3 regions of the Bacillus sp. 41-22 genome follow, and region 3 is predicted to be linked to each of the others. Evidence: riboswitches for the same ligand, from Rfam matches in the RefSeq annotation. Region 3 holds a riboswitch; each other region holds the start of a gene.

Region 1 (3,283 bases), 1.5 Mb from region 3:
GGTAAGTGCCTCCATATACATCTTCTGAAATAAGAACATGGTCACCTTGTGAAAGAAGGAGAAATGCAGTAGAAATGGCTGCAATGCCTGATGCAAAGGCAAATCCTTTTGTCCCGCCTTCTAATAAAGCAATGATATCTTCAAGAGCTTCACGTGTTGGATTTCCAGATCTACTATAGTCATACTTTCCAAAAGCATCTACATCAAACTGATGGAATGTTGATGTGTTATAGATGGGAACGTTAACAGCTCCTGTGTGTGAGTCATGCTTGTATTGATTATGCAGTAAAAGCGTATCTATGGAATAACTCATATTCTTACACCTTCTTTTACAATTTTAATTGCTTGCTTTAAGTCTTGAATTAAGTCGTTGCTATTTTCGATGCCGACTGAAAAACGGAGAAGACGATTACAAACACCACGTGCTGTTCGAACATCTTCTGGAATGTCGGCATGAGTTTGCGTTGCTGGATAAGTCATTAAACTTTCGACACCGCCAAGACTTTCAGCAAATGTAATTAAGGATAAAGATTGTAAGAAAGGATTAATCCAAGTTTCATCTTGAAGGCGAAATGAAATCATACCACCTCTTCCTGGATAAAATACATCTGTCACACCATCTTCATCATTTAAATAAGCAACAATTGCATGAGCGTTTTCTTCATGCTGTTTCATGCGAAGTGCTAAAGTCTTCATGCCTCGAATTAATAGCCATGAATCAAACGGGCTTAAGACAGCACCAGAGGCATTATGATAATGAGCAAGCTCCTCGCAAAGAGATTTCCCTTTCGCAACGACAAGTCCGCTTAGTACATCGTTATGACCGCCTAAATATTTAGTTGCGCTGTGAAGGACGATGTTTGCACCTTCTGTTAATGGTTGCTGTATATAAGGTGTATAGAACGTGTTATCTACAATAAGAAGTAGTCCGTGCCTTTTCGCTACACTTGCTACACTTACGATATCAGTTACTTGCATTAATGGATTAGTCGGTGTTTCTATGAAAATAGCCTTCGTTTGAGATGTGATTGCTTGCTCAATTTGTTTAATAGATTGTGTATCTACGTATCTACATCGAATATTCCACTTGTCTTCATGTTCGGAAAATAGACGATATGTTCCCCCGTATAAGTCTTCAGATACGATAAGCTCATCTCCGGAACGGAATAGTGAAAGGACAAGGAGAACAGCCGCCATTCCTGAACTACAGGCATACCCTTGCTCACCGCTTTCTAAGTCTGCAATTGCCTGTTCTAAAAGACCACGAGTCGGATTTCCAGTTCTTGAATAGTCAAAGCCAGTAGATTTACCAATTCCTTCGTGACGATAAGCAGTTGAGAAATAAACAGGTGGATTAACAGTTCCTGTTGTAGTTTCGCTACGGTTCCCGATTTGTGCTAGTTTTGTTTCGATTGTTGACATGTGAAAATTCCCCCTTTTTAAAGTGAACGACTAAGTGAAAATAAAAAAAGCCTTCTAAGAAGAAGGCTTTCGGATTGAATAGAGTCTTCTTCTCATCTGTCAAATCTTTCACAATTTGCTGGAATTAGCACCTTATTAACGAATGAATGTTAATGGTTGCTGAGGCGTCAAAGGGCCAGTCCCTCTACCTCTCTAGATAAGAATGTTCGTATGAAATTTTATTATGGTTTTAACTTTACAACAAAAGATAATTGAATTGCAACTTTATTTTAAATAATTTTTATTTTTCCGCAAGTGTCATTGACTTTTATTTTAGTGCGTGCTAAATTTATAAAAAATTAACAAACATTGTTAAAAGGGGAACGTATTTCCTTTTAGCTACATAAATAAAATAATAAAGACAAACTCTTATTGAGAGCGGTGGAGGGAAAGGCCCTGTGAAACCCGGCAACCTTCAAACTAAATGTTTGAAACGGTGCTAAAACCTGCAAAACGTGTGTTTTGCATAATAAGAGGAGGAACAATTATGTCCCCCTCTTCAAAGTGAAGAGGGGGTTTTTATATTGATAGAAATGAGGGAGATTCGTGAAATTACTAGATTTATTATCAAAAGGAATTGTAATAGGTGATGGTGCGGTTGGAACGTTATTACATTCGCATGGTTTACAAAGTAGTTTTGAAGAATTGAATTTGTCTGATCCGGACTTAATTATATCGATCCATAAACAATATGTAGCTGCTGGAGCGGATGTTATTCAAACGAATACGTATGGTGCGAATGAAGCGAAACTCCGCATGTATGGTCTAGAGAATCAAGTTGTCCAAATTAATAAAGCGGCAGTGAATATTGCGAAAGCATCAGTAACAGATCGGAATGCAATTTTAGGGACAATTGGAGGTATGAAACATATTGGTGCTGTTACAACGACTGATATAGAGCGAGAATTTATGTTACTTGAGCAGGCAGGTGCTTTACTAGAAGAACAGGTTGATGGATTACTATTAGAAACTTTTTATGATGAATTTGAATTATTGCATGCGGTTAAAGTATTGCGTAAACAAACGAATATTCCGATTGTTGCTCAGTTAGCGTTACATGAGGCAGGTACGACTCAAAATGGGAATGATGTCAATGAAATATTAAAACAGCTTTTAGATTACGGTGCCAATGTTGTTGGGTTGAACTGTCAACTAGGCCCGCTTCACATGACGGAAGCTTTCAAAATGATATCGATTCCTCAAAATGGCTATTTATCAGCATATCCGAATGCAGGTCTCCCGAATTATGTGGAAGGGCGTTACGTATATGAGGGAAGTCCAGCATATTTTGAAGAAATGACACCGAAATTTATTGAACAAGGTATTCGTTTATTAGGTGGTTGTTGTGGTACTACCCCGGAACATATTGAAGGAATGAAACGTGCTATTGCAAATGTTGCACCTGTAATAGCAAAGGAGACGATTCAAAGGCCTAAAGTGGTCCATACACATGAGAAGCGTTCGAGAGCTCATGTTACTCTAGCAGAAAAGGCAAAGAAACAAACGACAGTTGTAGTGGAATTAGATCCACCGAAAACGTTAGACACGCAGCGTTTTTTTGAAGGGGCAAGAGCACTGAAAAGGGCTGGAGCGGATGCTATTACTCTAGCAGATAATTCATTAGCATCTCCTCGTGTTTCGAATATGGCTATGGGTGCATTATTAACGAAGCATGATATTCCAGTATTGACGCATTTAACGTGTAGAGACCATAACGTCATTGGACTACAGTCTCACTTACTTGGATTATCAGCATTAGGTATGGAGGAAGTGCTAGCTTTAACTGGTGATCCAGCGCGCGTTGGTGATTTCCCAGGTGCAA
Region 2 (3,283 bases), 2.2 Mb from region 3:
CTTGTGTATTTCTGTTGAAGATCAAGGTCTTGGGATAGAAAATGAGAAAATAGAAAAGATCGGAAAAGCTTTTTATACAACAAAAGAGAATGGTACAGGTCTTGGATTAATGATTACATATAAAATTATTGAAGAACATCAAGGGAGTATCGCGATTGAAAGTAGTATGGGGATAGGAACGAAAGTGGAAATTTATTTACCAACAGTGTAGTGCATTAGACGAAATTACTTTTCAGAAAAGTGTTCTTGTTGTGTAAATATAAACATTTTATAAAATGTTTCAAGAAGGGTTTTTTTTATAAAAAACTTCGTTTATAATGGAGGAAAATATCGACATAGAGCTTTTAGCTCATGTAACGGTTCAGTAGTGTTATGAAAAGAAAAGAAGGGGTGCACGCGCATCCTTTTTTCTATGCGGATATGATGAAAGGGGTGGTATGATGGAATTAACATTAAATTCGACTGTATGTTTACACACGATTCAATTTCGAAAAGAGCAAAAGAACTATATTGTAAAAGATACGATTACAGGAGAGACATATGAAATGCCGCCACTTTGGATTGATGCACTAGCAATGATGCGTGACGGTTTTTTATTGGGAGAAATTGAGGAGAAATTAAAAGAAGAATATCCAGCAGAAGAAGTAAATATGGTAGCATTTACGAGGCAACTGTTAGAGCTAGAACTTGTCGAAATGGTAGATGGAGAAGAGATAGCTTGTACAAAGAAGAAAGATAAAGATTATTTAGCTTGGATACGCCCAAGGGTGGAGCAATTCTTTTTTAACTTAAATAAAAAATATAAAAGCAAAGGTCAAAAGTGATCTTTGCTTTTTTTGTAGACCATGTTTAAAAAATAACAGCGAATGCCCTTGCGAAAGCACCGTCACTATTTTTAATTTTTAAAGGTGCTGCTGAGAAAAAGAATCGTTTCGCTTTAATGGCATCTAAGTTTGTTAAGTTTTCAATTAAGTAAATATTATTTCCTAACAGTATGTGATGAATCGGTGATGTTTCTGTCGTTACCTCATCAGGAGAAATAAAATCTAAACCGACAGATTTTACTTTTAATTGAACTAGTTCTTCAGCTAATTCTTCGGAAAGATAAAACGCTTCTTTCTCATAAGCTTCGGTATTCCATTTATTAGATAGATTGGAATGGAAAATGACAATATCGCCTTCTTTTATGTCGACAGTATGTAATACTTCCTTAGGTAATTTTCGCTCTTGAACATGAGTCACATCGATAAGAACAGCTTCGCCTACAAATTGATTTAGGGGTAATTGATCAATAGTGGTTGCGCCTGAAATGAAATGAGCAGGCGCATCACAATGCGTACCAACATGAACGACAGAATGAAAATTCGTAACTTGATAACCTGTTTCTTCAACGCTTGTAATGGCTTCTAGTTGGATTTTTGGTGTTCCAGGAAATTGAGACATATTATTTTCAAACGTTTGTGATAGATCAATTACTTTCATTTTACATACCTCCAATATATTTTTTTCAAATAATAAAAAGCCCATCCTTCATAATCAAGAAAGATGAGCTTTACATACTAGTTGAGTTTTATCTTCCAAAATGCAATGCATTTTGCAGGAATTAGCACCTATTCAGTTTGCATAAACTGAGGTTGCTGGGCTTCGAAGGACCGGTCCCTCTGCCTCTCTTGATAAAGGTTTATTCGGTTTTAAATTCGCAATATTTGTGATATTTAAATTGTAATTCATTTCCTTTTTTCGTGCAATACAAATTAGGTGTTCACCCAAATAAAGTTGCTCGCATATTGTAGCTTATGTAAGTAGACTGTTGCGAAGGAGTGAGTGCAGTGACAGGGAATGTATTAAATTATTATGCCGGTGGAAATACAGCTAGAGGATTTCACAGCTTATACGAAGAGAATTTGAAGGGGCTAGGCAGGTTGTTTATTTTAAAGGGAGGCCCAGGAACGGGAAAATCTTCTTTAATAAAGGCAATAGGGCGTGAATGGGTTGAAAAAGGATATGATATTGAACTTTTGCATTGTTCTTCTGATAATAAGTCAGTTGATGGGGTGATTATTCCGAAATTAAAAGTAGGAATTGTTGATGGAACATCACCGCATGTTATTGAGCCGAAAATGCCAGGAGTTATTGAAGAGTATATAAATTTAGGAGTTGCTTGGGACTCAGATAAATTAAGAAAGCAGAAGTTAGAAATTGAACGGTTTGTATTAGAAGCGGGCAAGGCTTTCAAATCTGCTTACGGATGTTTTAAAGAGGCGTTAGTTATACATGATGAGTGGGAGAAAATATATATTAATAACATTGATTTTAATAAAGCAAATGAACTAACAGAACAGCTAATTCAGAAATTATTTGCAGATAAAAAGGGAGAACAATCGATTGTGAAACATCGTTTTTTAGGAGCTGCTACACCGAAAGGAGCAGTTGATTTTGTTCCTAATTTAACAGAAGGATTACCACATCGTTATTTTATAAAAGGACGCCCGGGTTCTGGAAAATCAACAATGCTTAAAAAGTTATCGAAGGCAGCAGAAGAAAAAGGTTTTGACGTTGAAGTATATCATTGCGGGTTTGACCCGAATAGTCTTGATATGGTTATCGTAAGAGAATTAGGATTTGCAATTTTTGATAGTACCGCACCACATGAATATTTTCCAAGTCGCGAAGGTGATGAGATTATAGATATGTATACTCTTATTGTTAAACCAGGGACGGATGAGAAGTATGCTACAGAAATTCGTGACGTTTCCATTCAATATAAAGCAAAAATGAATGAGGCAATGTCTTTCTTAGCAAAAGCAAAATCAGTTCGTGATAAATTAGAACGAATTTATATTGCTGCTATGGATTTTTCAAAAGTGGATGCATATAAAGAGGAAATTCAAAAAGAGTTTGAACGAATTACTGCTACTGTAATTGAAAAGAAAAAATAAGTGCTTTATTGAGCTGTCAGAAATTGTCTGACAGCTGTTTTGGTATATAGTAAAATTAGTCGTATATTTGTCGAATTCCCAGGGAAATAATCAAAAAATGGAGATGGTATGAAATGAGAGAGAAAATTGAATTAGAACTAGAGCGAATTGAAAAAGAGAATGGTGTGAAAATTTTATTCGCTGTGGAATCAGGGAGTCGGGCGTGGGGGTTTCCATCGAAAGATAGTGATTATGATGTTAGGTTTGTTTATATACACCCTGTAGAATGGTATTTATCAATCCATGATAAGCGTGATGTAATCGAATATCCAATTAGTGATGATTTAGACATAAGTGGTTGGGAT
Region 3 (3,283 bases):
TAGAAATGATATTTCAAAAATTAAGCAAGCGCCAGACAACTTTATTATAACCCCTTACGTACCTCAATCAGAAATATTAAGTGAAGCAGATGTTTTTATTACACATGGTGGAATGAATAGTGTGCACGATGCAATCCATTATAATGTCCCATTTGTGATAATACCGCATGATAAAGATCAACCTATGATAGCGCAAAGATTAACTGAGCTTGAGGCAGCACATAGATTATTGAAAGAGCATGTTAATGTGCAAACTTTAAAAAAGGCGGTAACAGACGTTCTTTCAAATGAAAAGTATAAACATGGCATTCGAAAACTGAATGAAAGTTTTTTAGAGTGTGGTGGTTCCAAAAGAGCCATTGCAGTTATTGATGCTCTTTTAAATAAATAGTTCGGATAATATAAAAGCATAGAGGCTCTACCTGTATGCTTTTATATTATTATCCAGCAAATTGTACAGCAGTATTCGCATGTAAATAAGCAGTATCAAAAACAGGAACAGATAGATCATTTTGGGAAATGAGCAAAGGAATTTCCGTACAGCCAAGTAGAATTCCTTCAGCCCCATTATTAATTAATGAATTGGTAATTTGTATTAGTTTTTCTTTTGATGTTTCTGAAATAATTCCTCTACTTAATTCATTTAATATGACGTGATGGATAAAAGTTCTTTCTTCGTCATTTGGGATAATTGTCTCAATGTTATATTTTGCTAGTCGTGATGTATAAAAATCTTCTTCCATTGTTTGTTTCGTTCCTAATAATCCGATCCGTTTTATATTCTGTTCTACCATTTCTTTAGCACTTACATCACCGATATGAAGAAGTGGGATTGATATTGCTTGTTCTACTTCCTCAGCAAATAGATGTACAGTATTAGAACACATTAGTAAACATTCAGCTCCAGAGTGTTCTACTTTTTTTGCTACTGCGACTAATTCATTTTTCACTTCTTCATATTGATGATTTTGTAATAATGTAGTTACTTCACCAAAGTCCATACTATATAAAACAAGCTTCGCATTTTGATCATATTGAGAGAGAGTTAGTGTATTAATATGTTTATAATATAACGATGTTGATTCCCAACTTAGTCCGCCAATTAAGCCAATTACTTTCATCATGCATTCCTCCCGTAACAATTTTGAATTTATTATTTCATAATTCCGATAAGAATACAATGATTTAGTTGAACTATTTATCGAAAAATAAAAATAGTAAGAAAAGTATTGAAATTATTTATTGTTAGTGCCATAATACAGATTACAAATACATACTTATCCAGAGAGGTAGAGGGAACGGCCCTATGAAACCTCAGCAACCCCTATGTAATTACATAGGAAGGTGCTAATTCCGCAGAGGACACTATGTGTCTTTTGAAAGATAAGGGGATTCTTGTACGTGAAAGAAAATGACCTCTTATTAAAGAGGTCATTTTTTGTTGTATAGAAAGGAAGTGTCGATGCATAATTCATTTTCAAAATAAATATAGAGTATTAAAAGTTGAATAATACGAGAGGGGAATTGTAATGAATAAATTAACGACAAAGCTAGTAGTAGCTATTGGAATTGGAGCAGCTTTATACGGGGTATTAGGGCTTTGGGGATTTTCTATCGCACCGAATACATTTATTAAACCCGCATTGGCTATTTTAACAGTTTTTGGAGCGTTATTTGGCCCGGTAGCAGGGCTTTTAATAGGACTCATCGGTCATACCGTTACAGATACGATCGCTGGTTGGGGTATTTGGTGGGGATGGGTTATTAGTTCAGGTATTATTGGTTTTGCAATGGGACTCATACAAAAAAGATTTGGTTTTAGTGTAAAACATGGAACGTATAATAACCGTGATATTTCTTATTTTGCAATTGCAGGGTTAATTGGTATTGTCATAGCTATTATATTTGCTGGAGCATTCGATATTATTGTGATGGGAGAACCGTTTGACAAAATAGTTATACAAGTACTAGGCGCAACAATCGCAGACGTTATCGTATTTTTAGTTCTTGGCTTACCAATCACGATCGGCTTAGCGAAATCAAATAAGAAACATACACATTTAAAAATTGAAAAGTAGGGATGAATACATGCAACCAATTATTTCTTTTGAACAATTTACCTTTCAATATAGGCATGCTACGCAGCCTACTTTGAAAGATATTACATTTCAAATATATCCTGGGGAAAAGGTACTTATCGCTGGACGAAGTGGTTCAGGTAAGTCAACATTAGCTCATTGTATAAATGGGCTAATCCCATTTTCTTACGAAGGGATAAGTACCGGTAACATTTTAATAGCTGGAAAGGATCCGAGAAAAGGTAGTGTTTTTGAACAGAGTAAACACGTAGGGACAATATTACAAGATCAAGATGCACAATTTATAGGCCTTACTGTCGAAGAGGATGTAGCATTTGCATTAGAAAACGATTGTGTAAATCAAATAGAAATGAGAAAGATTGTTACGGATTCTTTAAAAAAGGTAAGCATGCAGGACTTTCATACACAAAGTCCGCATGAATTATCAGGAGGTCAAAAACAGACAGTCTCTCTTGCAGGTCTGCTAACGACGAATGCAGATATATTATTATTTGATGAACCGTTAGCTAATTTGGATCCTGCATGTAGTTTGAATACAATAGAACTCATTAAAAATATACATGAGAAATATAATAAAACAATTGTAATTATTGAACATCGAATAGAAGAAATTTTAAACCTTGATTTAGATAAAATTATTTTAATAGATGAGGGAGAAGTTATTGCCGTTGGTTCACCGGATAGTATTTTAAATTCTGATATATTACCAAATATCGGACTAAGAGAACCTATTTATATAGAGGCGCTAAAGAAATTAAATTTTGATAGTAATAATGTTAAGGTATTTCCAATTGAAAATCTTCGTAATGCAGGCGTTCATAGCCTATTAAAGAACTGGATGCATAAGCAAGTTTCATCAAAAAACAAATATATTAAAAAAGTTTTATGCAAGATAGAAAATTTATCATTTACGTACAATAACAAACATACAGCCTTAGAAGATATCAACCTTTCAATAGGAGAGGGAGAAATAATAGCCTTATTGGGTCATAATGGAGCAGGGAAATCGACATTAGCTCATACTCTTATAGGAATAAATAAAACAAAGAATGGGAGAATAACATTCGATGGAGAAAATATAAATTGTTGGTCTATTCGTAAACGCGGGGAAGTTATTTCTTACGTTATGCAAAACCCAAATCAAATGATTACACAGCCTACTGTTTTAGAAGAGGTTTCATATT

The links. Region 3 has a riboswitch for S-adenosylmethionine ahead of LCF45_RS13140 (ECF-type riboflavin transporter substrate-binding protein). Riboswitches for the same ligand answer to the same signal wherever they lie in the genome.
Region 1: linked by a shared signal. The riboswitch ahead of LCF45_RS21040 (bifunctional homocysteine S-methyltransferase/methylenetetrahydrofolate reductase) and the one ahead of LCF45_RS13140 (ECF-type riboflavin transporter substrate-binding protein) in region 3 are both predicted to bind S-adenosylmethionine.
Region 2: linked by a shared signal. The riboswitch ahead of LCF45_RS02085 (cyclase family protein) and the one ahead of LCF45_RS13140 (ECF-type riboflavin transporter substrate-binding protein) in region 3 are both predicted to bind S-adenosylmethionine.

Annotation. Positions count from the first base shown of each region.
Region 1 is NZ_CP084035.1:4,107,167-4,110,449, reverse strand. It holds gene metC (cystathionine beta-lyase) at 1-313, opposite strand, end outside; gene metI (cystathionine gamma-synthase/O-acetylhomoserine thiolyase) at 310-1,422, opposite strand; SAM riboswitch class I at 1,512-1,625, opposite strand; SAM riboswitch class I at 1,828-1,937, shown strand; gene LCF45_RS21040 (bifunctional homocysteine S-methyltransferase/methylenetetrahydrofolate reductase) at 2,008-3,283, shown strand, end outside.
Region 2 is NZ_CP084035.1:392,280-395,562, forward strand. It holds gene LCF45_RS02075 (ATP-binding protein) at 1-211, shown strand, start outside; gene LCF45_RS02080 (hypothetical protein) at 441-824, shown strand; gene LCF45_RS02085 (cyclase family protein) at 850-1,482, opposite strand; SAM riboswitch class I at 1,568-1,680, opposite strand; gene LCF45_RS02090 (PRK06851 family protein) at 1,830-2,939, shown strand; gene LCF45_RS02095 (nucleotidyltransferase domain-containing protein) at 3,053-3,283, shown strand, end outside.
Region 3 is NZ_CP084035.1:2,592,865-2,596,147, reverse strand. It holds gene LCF45_RS13150 (macrolide family glycosyltransferase) at 1-391, shown strand, start outside; gene LCF45_RS13145 (aspartate/glutamate racemase family protein) at 441-1,124, opposite strand; SAM riboswitch class I at 1,275-1,390, shown strand; gene LCF45_RS13140 (ECF-type riboflavin transporter substrate-binding protein) at 1,530-2,078, shown strand; gene LCF45_RS13135 (ABC transporter ATP-binding protein) at 2,089-3,283, shown strand, end outside.